2 regions of the Vallitalea okinawensis genome follow, and region 2 is predicted to be linked to the other one. Evidence: a T-box and tRNA genes for the amino acid it is inferred to sense, from the RefSeq annotation. Region 2 holds a T-box; the other holds one or more tRNA genes.
What was found. The T-box of region 2 lies ahead of tyrS (tyrosine--tRNA ligase). A T-box ahead of a tRNA ligase gene usually reads a tRNA of that ligase, here a tRNA-Tyr.
Positions count from the first base shown of each region.

Region 1 (4,442 bases), on a different contig from region 2:
TTTACAATTGCTGATCCTTCAAGCATGATCCACAAATCATACTGAACTCTACTGCCGCTTTCGTACCAGTCATTTCTATGACAAATTATATGTGTTTTCACCTTAATATCAATGTTATCTGATAATCTATTAAAAATATCTGTGTTTTGCATCAAATCACCTCTTGATAATTGTATCATTAAACTCTATAAAAAATCAAACTATTTGACATCACAATAAGAATGTTAAGCATTTATATATTATTCTAGTGTTTTATAATAATACTATATTCAAATTAGGAGGTTATTTCATGACTAAAACAATTACTAACCCAAAGATAGTACTTATTGGTGCAGGAAGCTTATTCTTTGGTCGCCAAGCAATCTGGCAAATGGTACATTCAGAATATTTAAATAATGGTACTTTAGCATTAGTGGATACAGATGAAGAACGCCTTAATAAGATGACTAAGCTAGCTCAGATGGTTGTTGAATGTGAAGGAGTTAACGTAACAATTGAAAGTAGTGTAAAAGCAAGGGATGTGCTACCAGGTGCCGACTTTGTCGTCTTAAGTTTCGCTGAAAAATCTGTATATTATAGAGGTATAGACTGCGAAATCTCTGAGAAGCATGGTATCCGTATGTGTTCCGGTGACACCATTGGTCCAGGTGGTATATTTAGAGCTATGCGTGAGTTACCTGTCATCATGGCGTATACAAAGGATATTGAAGAACTATGTCCTGAAGCTTGGGTTATTAACTATATCAATCCTACAGCTGTACATGGCATGGCTCTCAAACGATTTGCTCCGAACTTAAAGAGTTTTGCCCTTTGTGATGGTTTACATATGCCTCATATCAAACGTCGTTACGCTGTGCGAGCAGGAATCATTAATTCTGAAGAGGATTATAGTGATACAATTGCAAAAGATTTTGATTTTAGAATTGCTGGCGTTAATCACTTTACATGGTGCATCAAGGCTGAGTATCAAGGAAAAGACGTTATGAAAAATATTGCTGAATATTTACGTATTAATGCAGCTAAAGAAACAGATGGTGGTGATGTAGGAGCAAAGGGTAAGTTTAATGATAGTATTGGCTATGAACTTTATAAAGCTTTTGGATATGTTCCTGTATGTGTTGGTCATACCAAGGAATATGTACGATTCTGGCAAGGTCGACAAGTACTTGAACAAACAATCCCTCCTCTTACTCTCTGGGAAACTGAAGCCAGATATAAACGCCATGAAGCCATGTGGGATCAAGTTGATGATTTTATTTCAGGTAAAACCCCTATTGAAGAGTACATGACTACATTTGGACCTGACCATGCAACAGATATTATCGAGAATATGGTGGGTAACCTAGGGAAGAAGTTCTATATTAATACCTATAACAATGGTGCGGTAACCAATATGAATGATGACGCCTTCTTAGAATTACTTTGTGAACCCACTTTAGATGGTATTTATCCTGTACAGGTTGGGGAAATGCCTCGCGGTATAAAGGGTATGGAGGAACTCGTTTTAGATACTCATGAATTAACAGCTGAAGCTGTTGTAAAAGGAAGTCGTGACTTATTAAAACGTGCTATGCTGACTGATCCTTTAGCTTGCTCCATTTCTGATATAGAGAAAATCATAGAAGAATTATTAGAGGCAGAAAAAGATCAAATACCGGATATTTGGTATGAATAGATATTAAAATAATATTACCACCCAGATGAAATGTATATGCAATATTTTGAAAAGAAAGAAACCGACTAATTTTAGTCGGTTTTTTATAAGCGCGAGACGGGATTCGAACCCGCGACCCTCGCCTTGGCAAGGCGATGCTCTACCACTGAGCCACTCACGCATAATGGTGGAGGAAGAAGGATTCGAACCTTCGAAGGCGTTGCCAACAGATTTACAGTCTGCCCCCTTTGGCCACTCGGGAATTCCTCCATATTCAATTTTAGTAATGTTATCCACAGGTGTTTCACATTGACTAAGCGTTCTTACAAACATCTTCCCTAATATCAAGGATATGCGGGATTTGAAGTTAATATTATTTTTGTGGATAATAAATGGGCGCAACAGGGCTCGAACCTGTGACCCCCTGCTTGTAAGGCAGGTGCTCTCCCAGCTGAGCTATGCGCCCTAATAGACTTTTATTAAAGTAATTGAATATTAGGCAAAAAAATGGCGTGCGCAGAAGGATTCGAACCCTCGGCCTTCTGATCCGTAGTCAGACGCTCTATCCAGCTGAGCTATGCGCACAAAAGAAATTATATCACTCATTAGTCTAAAAATGTCGTTCCATAATGGCGACTATGATATAATATCATAAGGCATTTGCATTGTCAACATAAAATAATATAATTTTACTTGTAAATATATTCAATCAATTTACTATAATATATCTATAATATTAAGCCCTTATAGAAATATTATAATAGGAAAACTTCTACCATTAGAAGCTTTCCCTTTAATAATAAATCCAATACCTATTGTGGACTAATCATCAGTATCGTCTATAACATACTTAATATCAAATCTATATTGTGTTGATCAATATCTGTCATCATTGTTTCAACATCATCATATTTAGGCTCATACCATGGGATATCAATAAAGTAATCCTGATACTTTTTACTATTAAATCGATACCCATATTGAGCAAAGATTGCATTTTTCAGTATATTAAGTTCATCCTCAGTAAGTTGTGTTAATTGTTCTTCTACAAAAGCATCTTTTAAATTATAGTTCCTATCTCCAAAAGTAATCACAGTCTCTGTATAATATTCTCTTAACCTTTGCCATTCAGATTGATGAACATATGCACTGCTTAATACATAGCCAAAATAATCATCAAAATACTCAGGATTAACTGATGAACTGTAAAAAAGTTCATAATAGAATTCTGTATTGTTAACTAACGCTTCATTGACCTCAATAAGTTCCTCTATTTCATCTTTCATTCCCAAAGTAGCATAACTATTAAGTAACCTAAGAAAATTAAGCGGTGATGGATTTTGCTGGAATATTTTTTGTGACTCTTCTAACTTATTCTCGTATTTTTTCCATGTTAAATCATAAGAATAAGTATATTGCCCAAGGGTTAAAACATTGACTTGATTTAACTCCATATAAGGTTCACTCGTGTATGTTCTAATAGTCGGCGTATGTAATTCAAGAACCCCATCTCCATCAACATCTTCATATTCATAAGTAAAATAGTCTTCAATAGCTAGCTGATATTCTTCATTATGTAGGATAAAGATATAGTTATCATTAATGTAAATCTCATCTTCTCCATCCTTGTCATAATCGCCTATATCAACAATCATCTTAAATGGATTATCATATGAGGGAATATTGATTGATATACCTGAAGATTCATCTCTATTCCATTGAAATAATAGTTCTTGACTAGCCTTAGATCCTTTATATATTTTCATCCATTCGAAATCTGTTCCATCCATCTTGCTCTCTATTAAATATGAGTCATTATTTGTATTAATCCTATTAATGGGGTCTAAAGTAAATGATAGTTTCCCATCTTTGTCTTCTCGACAATATACATAAATAGGAGTGTTCTTTTTATCTTTTAGAAGAATAACATTGTTACCTACTTCTATTTCTTTCCTAACAGTTCCTTTATAACCAACTTGCTCTAACAGGTCGATTCTATTACTAGTATTACTATCAAAAATATATATTTTGCCACTCTCTTCTTCGATGCAATAAGTTAGGTGATCATTCAAAATTCCGTAGTGATTGGGGATTGTAGTATCATCTGTTTTCCACTCTAGAATCAGATGATTCATAGCATCTGCTATCTTATTCTTATCACTGTAGCTGATTTGAATAGTAGCATTATCGCTTTGAAGATTCTCCCTTTCTCCTCTATAGTTATCAAAAACTGTGAATGCAGCTAAGTTTTCTTTCAACTCCATCTCAATACCGCTGTATTCTTTAAATAGTTCATGATAAGCATAGTAGTATTGGAAGTCTTCGTAATTCTCCAGTGACGTATTATACATTTCAGTTAATAATTTCGTAAAAATATCTTCTTCATAGTTGTTAGGTAAGGTACAGGCCATTACGTAATCAACTTGTTCCTCACCAATGATACCTAAATATAAATCTTTATACTTATAAATTCTTAAGTAATTGCCATAAACAAAAGGTGCTTGTCCAAGATGATCTTCTACGTTTTCAAGAGAGTCACCAAGAGCAATGTCAAACACTATCTTATCATCATATTCCTTTATAATAAAAACTTCGTAATTCCCCTCAGTATCTAACCGAATGTAATCATAATCAACTAAACTATCATCGATCAATTCTTTAGAGTCCGTAATAAGTGCATTTAATATTTTACTGGCATTGCCAAGACTACTCTCTTTTTTTACATGTGTAATGGTTGTATTCAACTTTATTAAATCTCCACCACCAGAGGCAAGGGACTCTTCCGGAC
Region 1 covers NZ_PQDH01000025.1:41,923-46,364, forward strand. Annotated here, with positions in the region: gene C1Y58_RS24880 (AraC family transcriptional regulator) at 1-152, opposite strand, end outside; gene C1Y58_RS24885 (family 4 glycosyl hydrolase) at 290-1,675, shown strand; tRNA gene C1Y58_RS24890 (tRNA-Gly) at 1,764-1,835, opposite strand; tRNA gene C1Y58_RS24895 (tRNA-Tyr) at 1,840-1,924, opposite strand; tRNA gene C1Y58_RS24900 (tRNA-Val) at 2,048-2,120, opposite strand; tRNA gene C1Y58_RS24905 (tRNA-Arg) at 2,163-2,239, opposite strand; gene C1Y58_RS24910 (YARHG domain-containing protein) at 2,494-4,442, opposite strand, start outside.
Region 1: it encodes a tRNA-Tyr, which carries the amino acid that the T-box ahead of tyrS (tyrosine--tRNA ligase) is inferred to sense. The anticodon was not compared.

Region 2 (4,442 bases):
AAACAATCCCACAAAACTGATAATTACAAGTCTCACAGTACTATTAATAAGCCCTTGATAAATTTCGTCTGTTGGAACTAGTGTTCCGTAAACCCAGACTACATCAGCTTGTCCTAACTCTAGAGGAATGTAAGTTACCAACGCTTCTTCCCCCAAATAATCCACATATACTGTATCGACAATCGGTTCAACTTGACGTATGACTTCATCAACTAGATTCTTATTCTCGACTACTTCTTGAAATACGTAAGCTTCGTTCGGATGAGCAACAACAGTATCGTCATGAGATATTATGGTTCCATAACCACTTTCATAAAATTGAGTATTAGCATTCATCTCAGCCAAGTAGTCAATAGCTATATCCACTCCTGCCACCCCTAATACTTCTCCATCCAGTACAATCGGCATAGCAAGAACAACCATGGTGATATCCTGACCACCTACATTATAGACAATCGGCTCTGATATGTATTCTTCTCCAGTATTATAAGGAATCAAATAGTAATCGTCAGACGTGTATCCAACAGCAGGCTCCAAGGTAATCTCTCCTCCACCACGTGACCACACAGGAACGAATCGCCCAGTAGCATCATGCCCCTGGGCATTAACGTATTCCTTATCTCTACCATCAAACGCGTCTTTTTCCCATACAACCCAAACATCAATAAATCCAGGGTTTTCTGCTAAAATATTCTTCATAATTGCATTTGCTTGTTCACGGTCCGCTACTCCCGTTTCAACCATACCCTCAAAGGTATCTGCAATTGTATTTGTTACTATGAGACCTGATTCAAAAAAACTATGAAAGATTTCTTCAGACTTTTCTGATGATTCCATGATAAGCGATTTCGCTTGCTGTGTAGCTTGGTCATAGCCTGACATAATATTGATTCCTACAATCAGGCTAAAAATGAGAGATGTTAGACCAAGTATTGTAATAATCATGCGCATCTTTAGTTTCATATATTTTCCCCCTATGGAATGTATTATAATTGAATTATACCAAATAATAACACAAACTACAAGATATATATTATTGTTTAATATAAATTATTATTTAATAATAGTCTATGAGGTTCTAAAGATGCTTTTCTTGTGAAGACTTAAGTTCATTCCTGATCTAGTATTAACTCTGCGAATTTTCGCTTACCAACTTGAATAATGTCTTTATTATTAAAAATAGCAAATGCTATATCCTCAATTTTTTCGCCGTTAATTCTAACACCACCCTGAAGGATTAATCGCCTAGCTTCACTCTTTGATTGAGCAAATTTACCTTGTACTAAAATGTCTATGAGATTCCCTTCACCAACAACTAATTCTTGTATAGAGTCTGGAAGTTTATTATCTCTGAATACAGTTATAAACTCTTCTTTTGCCTTTCTACCAGCCTCTTTCCCATGGTATAGACTTACTATTTCTTCCCCTAAAGTCATCTTTGCTTCCATAGGGTTCAGTTCTCCATTATCCATAGCTGATCCCATTTTTTTAATATCTCTTGGATGCCAATCCGTTACTAGTTCAAAGTATCTAATAATCATCTGATCCTGAATGGACATGATTTTTCCAAACATATCACTAGGCTTCTCATCGATACCAATGTAATTACCTTTACTTTTGCTCATCTTCATCTTACCATCAGTACCTTCTAGAATTGGCATAAAAATAGCTACTTGCCTCTCTAGGTCAAACTCCTTTTGTAGAGTACGCCCCATCAGTATATTAAAGGTCTGATCAGTCCCTCCAATTTCAATATCAGCCTTAATACTGATAGAATCAAAACCTTGCATTAAAGGGTAGAAAAATTCATGTATACCTATTGTTTGCCCATTCTTAAATCGGTTCTTAAAATCCTCTCTTTCTAACATTCGCGCTACTGAGTATTTTGATGCCAATTGAAGAACATCTTCAAAAGATAGCTTTTCTAACCATTCACTATTAAATTTGACTTCTGTTAGATCTGGATCCAAAATCTTGAATATTTGATCTGTATAAGTTTTCGCATTAAGCATGACTTCTTCCTTTGTTAAAGCTGGTCTACTAGTATCTCTTCCTGTTGGATCGCCAATTCTTCCTGTCATATCACCGATGATAATAACTACTTGATGTCCTAAATCTTGAAATTGTTTTATCTTTCTTAAAACAACGGTATGACCAAGATGAATATCTGGAGCAGTAGGATCTAATCCCAGTTTGATGGTGAGTTTTCTACCTAGTTCTAATTTCTTCTTTAATTCTTCTAAGTTAATGATTTCAGCTACACCTTTGGTTAATAATGTACATTGCTCTTGAATTGATAACATCTTTATTCCTCCTTTTATTTTGGCAAGATTAATGGAATAACCAAGAAAGTGACTATCTTCACATTTCAAGGTGCAGGAAAGTAGGATTCCTTGCGAGCAAAATGCGGACTTTCCTCCACTAAAAAAACAGTCCACCTCCTCGATTACCGAGGACGTGAACTGTTCACGTGGTACCACCCCTATTTATTAATACTTCACAGCATCAATCTCTTCAAGTACGGCATAAAACTATGCGAATACTCTAGCATGATAACGGATGCAACCGACAACCTCTACTCCCAAATGGTTTTGAAGCGTAGCTCAAAGGGGTATTCAAAATAATTTTCTTCGCTCCATCTCACCAAAAGGAGCTCTCTGTAGAAGAAAGGTTCATTTCTACTCTTCCTTATCTCTGCCTTTAAAAATGTTATTAGTATAGTATTATATGCAAATTTGAGAAAAAGTCAATAGTAAATAGCAAAAATTTATAATCTTAACCTATCAATAATAGAGTCAAGTATAGATGGAGATCTATTGCGCTGGCTAGAAAGATGACCATGTCTTAGTAAAAAATTAATAATCTACCTTGTCAGAGATCAATTATTCGTCTATGATAGTAGGAGAAAAAGGAAAGTTTGGAGTTAGCTATGAAAGAAAATTTGATTAATTATTGTAGACAGTTAGATATAAATCAAGTGGGAATAACCGATATAGGTCCTTATAATGATCTAAAAACACTGTTACTTAATAGATATCATTTAAATACAGGATTTGAAGAAAACGATATTGTGAAAAGGATTGATCCAAAATTGATTATGGAAGATGCTAGGTCCATTATTGTCTGTTTATTTCCCTATTATGTTGGTGTCCATGAAGGTAATTTATCGAACTATACTTATGGGCGAGATTATCATCTTATCACTAGAAATTTATTGACGAACATAGGGGACTATCTTAGTTCACAGCTTGATAACTTTAATTATCAAGTATTTGCTGATACGGGTCCTCTTGTTGACCGCTACTTAGCTTATAAAGCTGGATTGGGCTTTTATGGGATTAACAGTCATTTAATAAATGATCAATATGGATCTTATTTCTTTATTGGCTACATCGTTAATAATCATCCTTTTGAAGTTGACAAACCTCTAGATAAAAGATGTTATGGATGTAAATCATGTGTAAAAGCGTGTCCTGGGCAGATTATTTTGGACAACTATGATATTGATGGGAGAGGTTGCCGTTCTTTTCTCACCCAAAAGAAAGAACTTCTGACAGAATCAGAAATAGAGGTTATTAAAAAGGACAGCATTATTTTTGGATGTGATGTCTGTCAAAGGGTATGCCCACATAATAAAGATCTTACACCTACTCCTTTAAAAGCTTTTAAGGAAGATTTAATTTTCAAATTAGAGAAAAATGATATTGAGACTCTCAGCAATAAAGCCTTCAAAAGAACCTATGGTCATCGAGCCTTCAGTTGGCGTGGTAAGAAACTATTACTTAGAAACATGGACTTAATCAATGAACAAGAAAAGTGATTAACGATAAGTTTAGACTTTCCTACATTAAAATAAAAGGAGAATTCTATGATAAGCATTGCACCTATGGTTGATCGAACGGATCGTTACTTTCGTTATTTTTGCCGACTTATTTCAAAGGAAGTACTTCTGTATACAGAGATGATTACTGCACCAGCCATCATTCATGGCGATATAGAACATTTATTAGCTTTTGATGCCTTTGAGGGTCCTGTGGCTCTCCAAATTGCTGGAACTAATGTTGAAGAGATCTTCAAAGCAACGAAAATTGCTGAGGCTTTTCCTTATACAGAAGTTAACTTAAACGTAGGGTGCCCATCAGATAGAGTATCAGGTAATTACATGGGGGCTTGCCTTATGGCATACCCCGAATTAGTAGCCGAAATGGTACAAGCCATGAAAGAAGCAACCAATAAACCAGTCACTGTTAAGCATCGCATTGGTATTGACGGCAGGGGGACATTACCTGATGACCAACCAAAGAAAATATGGGATCAATACGAAGATCTTTATTATTTTGTTGATCTTCTTGATCAAGTTGGGGTTGATGGTCTTACAATTCATGCACGCATTGCCATACTTGCAGGGTTAAGCCCAAAAGAAAATAGAGAAGTTCCTCCAC
Region 2 covers NZ_PQDH01000002.1:260,776-265,217, forward strand. Annotated here, with positions in the region: gene C1Y58_RS06340 (methyl-accepting chemotaxis protein) at 1-963, opposite strand, end outside; gene tyrS (tyrosine--tRNA ligase) at 1,110-2,303, opposite strand; T-box leader at 2,449-2,704, opposite strand; gene queG (tRNA epoxyqueuosine(34) reductase QueG) at 2,930-3,820, shown strand; gene dusA (tRNA dihydrouridine(20/20a) synthase DusA) at 3,869-4,442, shown strand, end outside.